Linked DNA regions of Bremerella sp. P1. The protein of the gene in region 2 interacts with the protein of the main gene of each other region in a pairwise test. Links are inferred from orthologs where the notes say so. Each region holds a gene or a part of one and is shown on either strand. Other genes may lie near its edges. The genes, in order: rho and nusG.

What was found.
Region 1: the proteins of nusG (region 2) and rho interact in binary tests that used the Escherichia coli proteins (3 or more experiments, as listed by UniProt). The link is inferred for Bremerella sp. P1 from one-to-one orthologs.

What each region holds. Positions count from the first base shown.
Region 1 is NZ_CP118164.1:967,947-974,284, forward strand. The notes cover bases 3,499-6,338. They hold rho (transcription termination factor Rho), read right to left. Parts: upstream 5,756-6,338; coding sequence 4,241-5,755; downstream 3,499-4,240. Other genes in these bases: ribH (6,7-dimethyl-8-ribityllumazine synthase), read right to left, coding at 3,552-4,034; coaE (dephospho-CoA kinase), read right to left, coding at 6,252-6,338. Outside these bases: PSR63_RS04035 (M20 family metallopeptidase), read left to right, coding at 1-202; PSR63_RS04040 (hypothetical protein), read left to right, coding at 442-1,047; PSR63_RS04045 (calmodulin-binding protein), read right to left, coding at 1,433-1,714; signal recognition particle-docking protein FtsY, read right to left, coding at 1,932-2,924; transcription antitermination factor NusB, read right to left, coding at 3,022-3,447. UniProt on the Escherichia coli protein: Facilitates transcription termination by a mechanism that involves Rho binding to the nascent RNA, activation of Rho's RNA-dependent ATPase activity, and release of the mRNA from the DNA template.
Region 2 is NZ_CP118164.1:3,331,681-3,338,136, reverse strand. Bases 1,099-4,056 are described here. They hold nusG (transcription termination/antitermination protein NusG), read right to left. Parts: upstream 3,023-4,056; coding sequence 2,174-3,022; downstream 1,099-2,173. Other genes in these bases: tuf (elongation factor Tu), read right to left, coding at 3,811-4,056; secE (preprotein translocase subunit SecE), read right to left, coding at 3,102-3,569; rplK (50S ribosomal protein L11), read right to left, coding at 1,587-2,012; rplA (50S ribosomal protein L1), read right to left, coding at 1,099-1,537. Outside these bases: rplL (50S ribosomal protein L7/L12), read right to left, coding at 1-146; rplJ (50S ribosomal protein L10), read right to left, coding at 277-801; more of rplA, read right to left, coding at 860-1,098; more of tuf, read right to left, coding at 4,057-5,007; PSR63_RS13990 (hypothetical protein), read right to left, coding at 6,012-6,456. UniProt on the Escherichia coli protein: Part of the processive rRNA transcription and antitermination complex (rrnTAC). The complex forms an RNA-chaperone ring around the RNA exit tunnel of RNA polymerase (RNAP).

The DNA.
Region 1 (6,338 bases), 2.4 Mb from region 2 along the record:
GAAAGACTTTGGCGTAACCAGCGAGTTCATGCAGGTTGCCTATGGAACCGATTCGCCGGCGTACTTCGCCATCGGCGTACCCTCGGTCGTCTTCGGTCCCGGCTCACTGGCCCAGGCTCACACCAAGGATGAGTTCATCGAAGTCGAACAGCTTTACCAGGCCACAGATATCCTGGAAGCCGTTTGCCGCAAGTTCGGCTAAGAAGAAGACCTAAGCATCTCACGTAAAAAAATCTCTGCGCGCACTATCTTACGGATGCGCTTCGGTGCTAAATTACCCACATAAGACCTCGCAGCATTCTCGCTCCGGGGTGACACGCGAATCTTACCGCGGTGTACCACTGGCCTACGGCCGGTGTCTTCCAAGCGAAATTACCGCTTGCACGCTTCCCCCATATTCACCCGAAGCATAGGCCAATACTCCACGAGAAAGTCTTCACTATGTCATCAGCAAGCCAACAACCTGAAAAAAGCGGATCGCGCTCGCAAGAGAACGTTCCCCAGGTGGTCGTGCGCGCTGGGAAGACCTTTCTATGCTCGTCCTGCGGGACGCTAGTGGAAGTGCCAGCGGATGTCGTGGGGCAGTTGGTAGTTGCCGTCGGTCATTCTCCACAGGATTCGTCCGAAGGTGCCCCAGTAGTTCAGCAAGAGCGTGCAGTTGATGACACGCCCGAGCGATCGACCGGGCAGAAGTCCCGACCTGCCAGACCAGCCCGCCCGAAGCAACCCACGCGGGATTCTTTCACGGGCCAAACCATCGACGGGCTACGCGTACCGTCCTCCCAAGAATTAGACCGCGCGCTGGCGTGGGTCTCGTTCCACCTGAAGGTCCTCGACCGTCAAGGGAGCGAAATCAAGCGATTGAAGAAGCTGCTCAAACAACAGCCAACCGCCCAGGTGCCATGCCCACGTTCGGCCGGGCATGCGAAGAAGGTCACGCTACAAGAAACGCACGAGTTTCCGGGGCAACGCTTGCAGGAACATGCCCAAGCAGACCAGGGCATGGCAGCCAATCGAGACAACCAGCACAAACGCGGACCACCCTGACAATCCTGTCCCCTCTCCCTCGCAGGGAGACGGCCAGGGTGAGGGTTTCTTGAACGACCTTCACCCGACATCGTCAGACAGAGTTCCCAATCAATTGGAACTTAGTTTTCGTATGCGCTGCCAACACGCGACATGCCCCTCACCCTAACCCTCTCCCCTCAGGGGCGAGGGGACCGGAACGCGGGTGCGGATTCATCACCACCTGGGTGCCATGCCCAAGTCTGCTTGGGCGTGCGGCCGCTGCGTGCGCGCATGCAAAAAGACGAGAGCCTGTGCGGGCAAGCTCTCGCCTTTTCAGTGTCTTCAAAATTGAGAGTGTTCCATCCAGGAGAGACATAAGTCTTCTCTTACTGAAAACGGAACACTGACAACTTCCAACTGCCGACTAAAACACGTCCAGCAGGAAGTGGTGACCCGAGTGATACAGACGACCGTTCGGGTACGGGTTCTGCCACTGTTCGTTGTAGACTGGGATTCGCATTTCGGTTGGGTAGCGGTAGTACAGGCTCTCGCGGCTGCGATAGTACTCGGCACCCTGGAAGTTTTGGGGATAGTAGACGTAGGGATAGTGATAGAAACGCTCCCAGTCGTAGCTACCGTAGGTTCCGCCCCAAACGCGGCTGTATGCTTGGTCGCCAGCTTCAACGCTGGAGAAAGTCACCGACATCGAAGCGGCAATGATCAGACCAAATACGATGCGTCGAAACATCGATGATCCCCCTAATACTCAGTTGTGGTTCACTGGAAGTCGTGGCCAATCAACCACGCTCCCCACGGACACGGAGACATGCCGCACCTTAAGCATCGGCGCGTCGGGAAGCAGGAATTAAGCGAAAATCCCGCAGAACCGGTACCACACTCAAATTAGGGAGAACGCTGCGCTGCTAGCTCGCCGCGAACAGGGCATTACAGAATGCTTCAGGGTCGAAGCGTGTGAGGTCTTCCGGCTTTTCGCCCACCCCAATGAACTTAACCGGCAACTCGAATTCCTTGCGGATCGGCACCACGACACCACCCTTGGCGGTTCCGTCGAGCTTGGTCAGCACAATGCCGGTGCACTGGGCGGCTTCCGAGAAGCCCTTGGCCTGGCTGATACCGTTTTGGCCGGCGGTGGCATCCAACACGAGCAAGACTTCATGCGGAGCATCTTCGATCTTCTTGCCAATGACACGACGCATTTTGTCCAACTGCGTCATCAGGTTCTTCTGCGTTTGCAGACGACCCGCCGTATCGATGATGACCACGTCGGCGTTTTGATTGATCCCTTCGTCGACCGCGCGAAACGCCACGCTGGCCGGGTCGCTGCCGGCTTCGCCGCGGATAATCGTCGCACCGAGTCGTTCGGCCCAGATCGAAAGCTGCTCGGATGCCGCGGCACGGAACGTATCGCCGGCCCCCAGCACCACGGAGTTGCCTTGGTCGATGAACCAGCGTGTGAGCTTGGCAATGGAAGTCGTTTTACCGGCACCATTCACGCCGACCACCAGAATCACGGTCGGACCAGCGGCAGCCATTTTGATCGGCTCTTGGTCCTGCTGCATCAGACTAGCGAGTTCTTCCTGGATGTTCTTCAGGATGTCCTCGGTATGGACGACGCGGCCGCGGAAGTCGCGGGCAATGCGGTCCTTGATCTGGTTGGCAGGCCCGGCCCCCATATCGGTACGAATGAGAATCGCGAAGATCTCGTCCAACAGTTCTTCGTCGACCAGGCGACCTTCCGCTTTGAAGAGGTCGCGGATGTCGGTGTTGAGCAGTCGTCGCGTTTTCTCGAGACCTTGCCCCAAGCGACCAAAGAAACCGGCTTCCTTTTCTGGAGCGGCTTCCGCCGAGGTCGTTTCCGCGTCTTCTTTCTTTTTACCGAATCCGAATATGCCCATCGCTACGAATCAATCCTGTTCCCCTGGGTGGGGTGAATGGTTCCATTGGTCCAATGCCAATGTAGCGGAATCGCCGCTGATTGTCTGCCACCGCGGACTACGCAGGCTCGCCACCTTCGGCTTGGATACTTTTGAGAATTCGATCGAGCAAGCCGTTCACAAACTGCGGACTGTGCTTACCACCGAAGCGTTTGGCCAACTCGACCGCTTCGTTAATCGCGACACGCGCTGGCGTGTCAGAGTAGATGATCTCGAACGCACCGAGTCGCAACAAGTTACGATCGGTCGCGGCCATTCGGCGGAGGCTCCAGTTGTCGGCAAAGCGTTCCAACTGCATGTCGATCTTCTTGCGGTGTTCGCGAGTTCCGACCAGCAGATAACGACCGAACTGAATCAGGTTTTCATCATGCTTCAAACGCGCACGCAGAAACTCGTCGGCCAGACGCGGGTCTGCGTCGGGATTGAGATCCTCTTGATAGAGGATTTGAAGAACAACTTCACGTGCTCGACTACGTCTTGCCATGGGAATCTAGAGAATGCCTCGTCTCGAATACGTCTTGCCGGCACACGATGCGATTTTGGGATTTCGCCGGCCAGATTGGTTGAATTATAGCGAGAGTGGCCTGCTCAGGGTTTCGACTCAGGCAGATTTCGCAGAAGTCCCATCATTTCCAGGGCCGCTTCGGCTGCCTCGACCCCCTTATTACCGACGGCTCCCCCTGATCGGCTGATCGCTTGTTCGACCGTATTGCAGGTCAACACGCCAAACGAAACCGGGATTTGACACTCCATCGCCAGGTTGCCCAGCGTTTGGCTGACCTGGGTATTGATGTGCACGTCGTGCGTCGTTTCCCCTCGGATGACACATCCCAGACAAATCACGGCGGCGTATTTACCGCTCCGAGCCATCACCGCGGCGGCCAAAGGAATCTCCCAGGCACCCGGGACCTTGGCCACATCGATGTCGGCTTCGGAAAATCCACGGCTCTCCAACGTCTGCAGCGAACCGGTCAGCAACTTATCGGTGATCGAGATGTTGTAGGTCGAAACGACAATCGCCACGCGGTCGCCCGTGGGGCGGTAATCGGTTCCGGAGTAAATGTTAGGCATGGGAAGTTTTCAGTGTTCAGTGTTCAGTTTTCAGCAAGAGAGAGAAATTGGGGCGTCTCTCACCAGCGAAGCCTTCGAGGCGCGAAGAGACGACATGCTCTTGCCCACTGAAAACTGAACACTGAATACTGAAAACTATGTGCCAACTCCCTCTCGCGGTACTGCCGAGAGGAAGTCACGAATTGAATAGAGGCATAAAGCGTGCGTTACTGCACATTCATGCTCATGAGAAACTCAGCGTTGGTCTTGTTCTTGCTCATGTGACCGAGCAGGAACTCCATCGCGTCGGGTGGGTTCATTTCGTTGAGAACCCGACGCAGGATGCAGACTCGGCGGTATTCTTCCGGATCCATCAGCATCTCTTCGCGGCGTGTACCGCTGGCGTTGATGTCGATGGCCGGCCAGATGCGACGATCGACCATACGGCGATCGAGCACGATTTCCTGGTTACCGGTTCCTTTGAATTCCTCGAAGATCACGTCGTCCATACGGCTCCCGGTATCGACCAGGGCCGTGGCGATGATCGTCAGCGAGCCACCCTCTTCGACCTTACGGGCCGAACCGAGGAAACGCTTCGGACGCTGCAGAGCGTTGGCATCCAGACCACCGGAAAGGAGCTTGCCCGAAGGGGGGCATTCGCTATTCCAGGCCCGTGCCAGTCGCGTGATCGAGTCGAGGAAGATGACCACGTCAGTCCCGAATTCGACCATTCGCTTGGCCTTTTCGATGACCATTTCGGCCACTTGAACGTGACGCGACGGCGGTTCGTCGAAGGTCGAGCTAATCACTTCGCAGTTCGGTCCTTTGACCTGCCGCTCCATGTCGGTGACTTCCTCAGGACGCTCGTCGATCAGCAGCATGATGCAGTAGGCATCGGGGTAGTTCGTCAGAACTGCCTTGGCCATGTTCTGCATCATGATCGTCTTACCGGCCCGCGGAGGGCTGACAATCAGACCACGCTGACCGAAACCGATCGGCACGATCAAGTCGATGATTCGGCCGCTGTATTCGTCAGGGGTCGTCTCCATCCGGATCCGATCGTCCGGGTGCAGCGGAGTGAGGTCGTCGAAGAAGACCTTCTGGGCTGCGACGTTCGGGTCCTGATAGTTGACCGCTTCCACACGCAACAGCGCGAAGTAGCGCTCGTTTTCCTTCGGTGGACGGATCTGTCCGGTGACGATGTTACCGGTCTTCAGGCCAAATCGGCGGATCTGGCTAGGAGAGACGTAGATATCGTCTGGGCAAGACAGATAGTGATAGTCGGGGCTACGCAGGAAGCCGAAGCCATCGGGTAGGATTTCCAGCGTTCCTTCGCCGTACATCAGGCCCGACATCTTCACGCGTTCTTTGAGGATACGGAAGATCAGGTCCTGGCGGCGCGAGCCGGAAACGTCCTCGAGGTTCTCCTTGCGGGCCTCTTCGATCAGATCCTGCATCGACATCTTCTGCAGTTCGGCGATATGCACTTCGCTGTGCTTGAGCTGTTCGAACTGCTCGTCGTCTTCTCCTTGATCGCCACGATGCTTCCCGCGAGCGATCTGCTCGGCCAGGGACATGGGCTCGGGGCCATCGTCGTAATGGTTGTTATTGTTGCGGCGGTTCGAACCGCGCGACGAGCGATGCCCGTCTGATGCGTGGTTCGAGGATGAGTCTGAAGGTTGGGGCGAGTTGGGCATGGGATGATTGTTTTGATCCGAAGTAGCCTCATCGGTTTCCGGCATGATGCCGGCACCAAATGCGTTGGCGTCTTTCGAGACCCGGGACGTTAACTTGTTATTCGAATTCGAATTGTTATTTGTATTTCGGTTTGTTGTCGTGTTTCTGTGTGCCATAGGAGAATGTTCTCCAAGAGGAGTTTCCTGGCCAGAGTTGTCTAAAGGAATGTCCCTTAACCAACTACTCAGACCGGCTACCTAACGAAGCGGTTCCACTAAAAAATCGGCATGAAGGGCGTCTTCGGTGGACGCAGGCTGTTCCAGGATGAGGAGGAGACTCTTTCGTTGTAGCAAAACGCTCGAAAGTTCGCGAGGCGATAATCGCAGGAATCGCAGTCTTCGTAAATGGTTGTAAATTAAAGGGGTAACGATAATTCGGGCTGCTATCGACGCAGGCAATTTCTTGACCCCCACCTTTGCAGTAAGGTGGGTTTCATCGCCACTAAAATTCCCCTCGCTCTTTCGCAGCCCAATGCGACGAAAAGGAAAATCTTTGGGGAAGTTAACGCGGATTCCCGCGAGGCCCTGGCGGGGGAGCAATACACCGATCCCAAAAGGCTCGGATCGCTGCTTGTAGCTGGGATAAGTC
Region 2 (6,456 bases):
CCGCCAGCGGCGGCTTCGATGCCGTGAGCGTCTTTCAGGTAATCGCCCAGCTCAACGGCTTGCTTCAGGGTCAGGCCAGCGATTTGATCGCCCAAACCCTTGATTTCTTCGGACACTTCGACGGTTGCAGTTGCTTCTTCGGACATTTCGGATCTTATCCTTTCAACACTTATTTGCAGGGGAACGGGCCCGCCTGCGCCAGGGAATACGGATGTTTTGGTTTATGGAAACGTTCTTTCGGCAAATGCCGCCAGGACGTTTGCCGAGAGAAGGCTATTAGCCTTCTTGCTTTTCGCCAACTTGCTTGACCTGCGAGGCCAACTTGGCACCTGGCCCCTTGATTTGGGCTGCCAGGGTACGGCCAGGTCCCAGGATCTGACCCACCAGAAGCGAGAGCTGTTCAGCTCGGTTGGGCCATTTACTGATTGCCTTGACCGAATCGGGGTTCAGGGATTCGCCATCCATGACACCGCCTTTAGCGGTGAATCCCGGAAACGTATCGTCTTCGTTCAGCTTGACAACTTCCTTGGCCAAGTCGACGAAATCTTCGCCACCCCAAACCAGGGCAGTGCTGCCTTCCATGCTATCAAAGGCAGGTGCGAGCGAGGTACCTTCACATGCCTTGGCTGCCAACGTTCGGCGGACAACCATCAGGCTCAGGCCCTTTTCACGGAGTTGCTTGCGGACCAGATGGGTCTTTTCCGCATTCATCCCCACAACGTCGACCACCAGAAGGTCGTTCACGCCATCCAATTTCTTGGACAGGTCGGTGATCACCAGTTTCTTTAAATACTTACTCATGGCTCAGGGCTTTGTACGTATGGGTTATCGCGTAACGCTTGAACTTGCGAGGAACAATTTAGAGGGCAACTAGAACGCCAGGGCTCATCGTTGCACTCAAATTGACGCTACGAACATAAGTGCCCTTCGCCGCTTGGGGCTTGAGGCCATTGATATGATCGATAAAGGCCTGGATGTTGTCCTGCAGCTTGTCGGCTTCGAAACCGAGTCGACCAACCACTGCGTGAACAATTCCAGTTGGATCATTACGGAATTCGACCTTTCCGGCCTTATATTCCTTAACCACCTTGGCAACGTCGGGGGTCACGGTACCGGCACGCGGCGATGGCATCAAACCACGCGGACCGAGGACACGACCCAAAGGACCGACCAGGCCCATCATGTCTGGGCTGGCGATACAGACATCGAAGTCGAGCCAACCATCTTTGATCTTCTTAGCCAGGTCTTCCGCACCCACTTCATCAGCACCAGCTTCCTGGGCAGCGGTTGCGTTGTCGCCCTTGGCGAAAACGATAACTCGTTGAACCTTGCCGATACCGTGAGGCAGAACCAGAGCACCACGAACCAACTGGTCCGCTTGCTTCGGATCGATACCCAATCGCATCGCAATTTCAACAGTTTGATCGAACTTGGTCGTATCGAACGACTTCAGCAGAACGATCGCATCTTTCAGGTTCAGCGCTTCCGCTGGCACCTTTTCTGCCAGGGCTCGATATCGTTTGGATTGTTTAGCCATCGTCAATCGCCAGTATGTAGGGAGATGTTGTTCGCGTTAGGGGCAGGGACTATTCCGTGACTTCCAGGCCCATGCTCCGAGCCGTTCCTTCGATCATTCGGCGAGCATGTTCCAAGTCGCGGGCGTTGAGGTCCGCCATCTTCTGATTGCAAATGTCGTCGATCTGGTCCTTGCTGACCTTGCCGACCTTCTTGGTGTTCGGAGTGCCGCTACCCTTGGCTAGGCCTGCAGCCTTCTTCAACAAAGCAGCCGCTGGTGGGCTCTTGCAGATGAATTCAAAGGTACGGTCGTTGTAGACGGTCACGACGACGGGGATCGGCATGCCGTTGAATTCTCGGGTCTTGTCGTTGAACTGCTGAACGAACTGACCGAGGTTCACACCGAAACGTCCCAACGAGGTACCAACCGGAGGAGCCGGTGTGGCTTGACCACCAGGGACTTGAAACTTCGCTTGACCTACTTGTTCCCGTGCCATTTTGCTGTTTCCCGTGCCGCGGTGTGCCGTGATGGGGCTTCCGCAACCGTATGCTTGTAAACCGTGTGCTTATTAAACTAAGGCCCCGAGGCTCGTTCTCTCTGTCCGCCGGCAAAGGGGGAATAAGAAGAATCGACCACCGGTCCAACGCCTGAAATGGACTAAACTGGCTCCATTTGCCAGTGTTCCATCTCCACCGGTGTTGTGCGGCCGAAAATATTAATCATGACCGTCACGCGGCCATTGGTGTTGTCGATCACCTCGACATCCCCCTCGAAGTTCTCGAAGGTGCCTTCGGTGATGCGAACATGGTCGCCAATCTTGAAGCGAATGTTCGTCTTGACTTCTTCTTGCTCACCCTCTTCAGGCTTGCGCGTCTTCTTGACGATGCGATCCACTTCGTGCGGCAACATGGGCACTGGCTTGCCAGCGGCGCCCGTGAAGTCACCAATGCCGCCGGTCTCACGAACCAGGAACCATGTTTCGTCGTTGATTGCCATGTGCACGACGATGTAGCCTGGGTAGAGCTTCTGCTTGGTGACTTTTTTCTTGCCGTTCTTGTATTCCACCAGGTCCTCGGTGGGAACAAGAATCTCGCCGAAGTAATCCTCAAGACCGGCCATTTTGACCCGGCGAACCAGGTTGTTGGAAATCGACTTTTCGCGATTACTCTGAACCTTGAGGATGTACCACTCCTTATTCGCTGCATCCGTGGCAGCGTCTTCTTCATCTTCAATGATCTCTTCGATGGGGCCACGCTTCTTGCCGGCAGCTGCAGGAGCAGGCGCTGGCGCTGGCTCGGCTGGTTCTTCGGCCGCCGCTTCTTCCACGACTTCCTGACCAGCATCAGCGCCTTCGGCAGCACCAACGTCTTCCGACTCGGTCGACGCAGGCTCTTCCGAGGCAGCTTCAGGTGTCGCTGCTTCTTCCGAGGGAGCTGCTGCATCCGCAGGAATATCCGTCTCGGGATCTTTCTGAGGATCGAACGAATTGTCAGGAGAACTTGCCACGAAACTAACCTTAACCGGCTATCGAAACCGGACCATCTAAGCAAAGTGCAATCTGGAATCCAGGGCCGCTTGCTGCCGCCTAAGTGGCGGGCGTCTGCGGATCAGGCGGGATCAGTCCAATCGTCTTGAACAAGGTGATCCACAACAAGTCAAACGCAAACAACAACAAGGCCAGGATGAAGATCAACGCGATCACCACGATGACACTTCGCCACAACTCGGCCTTGGAAGGCCAAGTCACCTTATTCATTTCTGCCTCGACCGCGATCAAAAAGTCCGCGAACGTAGGCCAGTTAATCAGTCGGTAAGCGACCCAAAAACCAACAACAACCAGGGCAACCGGAAGCACGTAATGCAACTTGTACTGGGCCATGGATGCGTAAGCTTCCAACTGTTGATACAGCTGGTAAGCAGCGATCGCAATCAACACCCAAATCGAAATCAGCGTTGCCTGGCGGGCAACCCTACCCTGTGTCGGCTTATAACCTTTCCACTGCACCATCTCATTGAGAAGGGAAGCGGAACCGACGGTCTTCTCCTTGGCCATGGTCACTCTCAGTCTTTGGCGTTCTTGCCGCGGCGGCGACGCTGGGGTGTTTCCAGGATGTCTCTACCGGTGCGACGCGCTCAACAAGTTCGGTAACACCAACGAATTAGCAGGGGCGGAGGGACTCGAACTCTCAACATCTGGATTTGGAATCCAGCGCTCTGCCAATTGAGCTACGCCCCTGTAGCATCGCCGAACCAAAGCCAATGCCTGGTTCGGCGAGCTGAATTCTAAACAAGTCTTACTCGGTGATCTTGGTAACAACGCCGGAACCGACGGTCTTACCACCTTCGCGGATAGCGAAGCGAACACCTTCAAACATAGCGATCGGCTTGTGCAGTTCGACTTCGATCTTCACGTTGTCGCCTGGCATGCACATTTCGGCACCTTGCAGGTTTGCAGTACCGGTGACGTCGGTCGTACGGAAGTAGAACTGTGGGCGGTAACCGCTGAAGAATGGCGTGTGACGACCACCTTCTTCCTTGCTCAAGCAGTAGATTTCTGCCTCGAACTTGGTGTGCGGGTTAACCGAACCTGGTTTAGCGAGAACCTGACCACGCGAGATGTCTTCACGCTTGACACCACGCAGAAGGCAACCGACGTTATCGCCAGCGTGACCTTCTTGCAGGATCTTGTTGAACATTTCGACACCGGTGACGGTGGTCTTGGTCGGCTTCTCGGTCAGACCGAGGATTTCGACTTCTTCACCAACCTTCACAACACCGCGTTCGATACGACCGGTAGCAACCGTACCACGACCTTCAATGGAGAAGACGTCTTCGATTGCCATCAGGAACGGCTTGTCGGTTTCGCGTTCTGGTTCTGGAATGTAGCTATCCAGTGCTTCAACCAATTCGGTGATGCAAGCGGAAGCTTCCGGATCGTCTGGCTTGTTATAGGCAGCCAGCGAGTTACCACGAACAACCGGGCAGTCGTCGCCTGGGAAGTCGTTCTTGTTCAGCAGTTCACGAACTTCCAGTTCAACCAGATCCAACAACTCTTCGTCGTCGACCAGGTCACACTTGTTCAAGTAAACCACGATGCAAGGTACACCAACCTGGCGAGCGAGGAGAACGTGTTCCTTCGTCTGCGGCATTGGACCGTCAGCAGCGGAAACCACCAGGATCGCACCGTCCATTTGGGCAGCACCGGTGATCATGTTCTTCACAAAGTCGGCGTGGCCGGGGCAGTCGATGTGAGCATAGTGACGAGTCGGCGATTCGTACTCGACGTGAGCCACAGCGATGGTAACCGTCTTCGTTTCGTCACGAACGGTACCGCCCTTGGCGATTTCCGAGTAGGCCTTCATCTTGGCCAGACCCTTAGCAGCCTGAACTGCCAGGATAGCGCCAGTGGTGGTCGTTTTACCGTGGTCGATGTGACCGATGGTGCCAACATTGACGTGAGGTTTAGATCGTTCAAATACGTCCTTGGCCATTTTCTTTGTCTTTCTTACCCCAGCTAAACCGTGAAATTTGGGATTTGTCTAAATACGAAAATCAAGGTGCCGTGAAGAGCTGCTGATGGGACTTGAACCCATGACCTCTTCCTTACCAAGGAAGTGCTCTACCACTGAGCTACAGCAGCCGAAAAATGGGAAGCTTGTTTGGGGCTTTGCTTCCGCCACCTTTACCCGGCTACTCGCTTCCGAGCCGCCCAAACGGACAACCCGATTCTCGACAACGAAGCCTTATCGACCTGCGGGGCCGCATCGGCAAGCTCACAACATGCCCGGTAAAGAGGCGTGCTGCGAAGCGGGTGAAGGGAATCGAACCCTCGTCTTCAGCTTGGAAGGCTGTTGCTCTACCATTGAGCTACACCCGCAACCTACCCAGGCCTTGCTGTCTTTTCTTCCAATAAAGCCCAGGAACTATTCAGTGGGGGGTACAGGATTCGAACCTGTGAAGGCAATGCCAACAGATTTACAGTCTGTCCCCTTTGACCGCTCGGGAAACCCCCCAACATATCCGCTTTTCCAGGCGTCCGAAACTGGTGGGTTCGGCAACCCGATGAAAACGGCAATGATCCGTCCAAATTCAGCCACAAAAGTGGGCTTTTTAAGCTAGCGGAGGGACTTGAACCCACAACCTGCTGATTACAAATCAGCTGCTCTGCCAATTGAGCTACGCTAGCCCACTACCTGGGCTTTATGGAAAACCAATAACTATAACGAGTCCGAATTTCCTCGCAAGCCAGGATGAGCACGGGAACGGCAAATTTCGTCCAAAATCCGTGCCGCCTTACAGACACCGCATCCTGAGAGGAGTTCACGAGACTATTTGCGCTCACTAACCCCCCGTTACAGTCCAATCCAGTTTGCCTAATGGGACGGGCTCGATGCGGCATTTTTCGAGGTGAAGTCGCGCGTCCGCAAACAGAACGTGCCCAGCCTCAGCTGGGCACGGAAATCGTCTAGATGCCGCGTTTTAGAGCATGCCAGGGTCAGACTTCCCGCTGCCCCGAAAACGCCGACTCGTTCCACACTTCGATGTAGTAATCCTGGATCATATTGCCACTTTGAACGCGCATTACCAGGAATGGGTCAACCACAACACTTTTCTCTTCCAACACATCAACGTAGAAGCTTACGCCTGGGTGCTTCTTCTTGATGTCCAAGGCCGTTTGCAGCGCGTATTCCGGGACGGGCTCCGGATACGACGCCAGTTCAAGCATTCGCCACTCACGCCGGACGAGAGGGGAGCTGAAATATGTAAACAAGATTCCCACCACGACACCGCCAACGATGGTCAGAGCACAATAGTAGGAGACCATGGTATTCATCAATAATGCCGAAAAGAAAAGCCCACCCATCGCCCCCAAAATTACCGTAAAAGTCAGCCCCAGGACCGACTCGACGACCGTTGGCCAGAACATAGACGGCTTGATC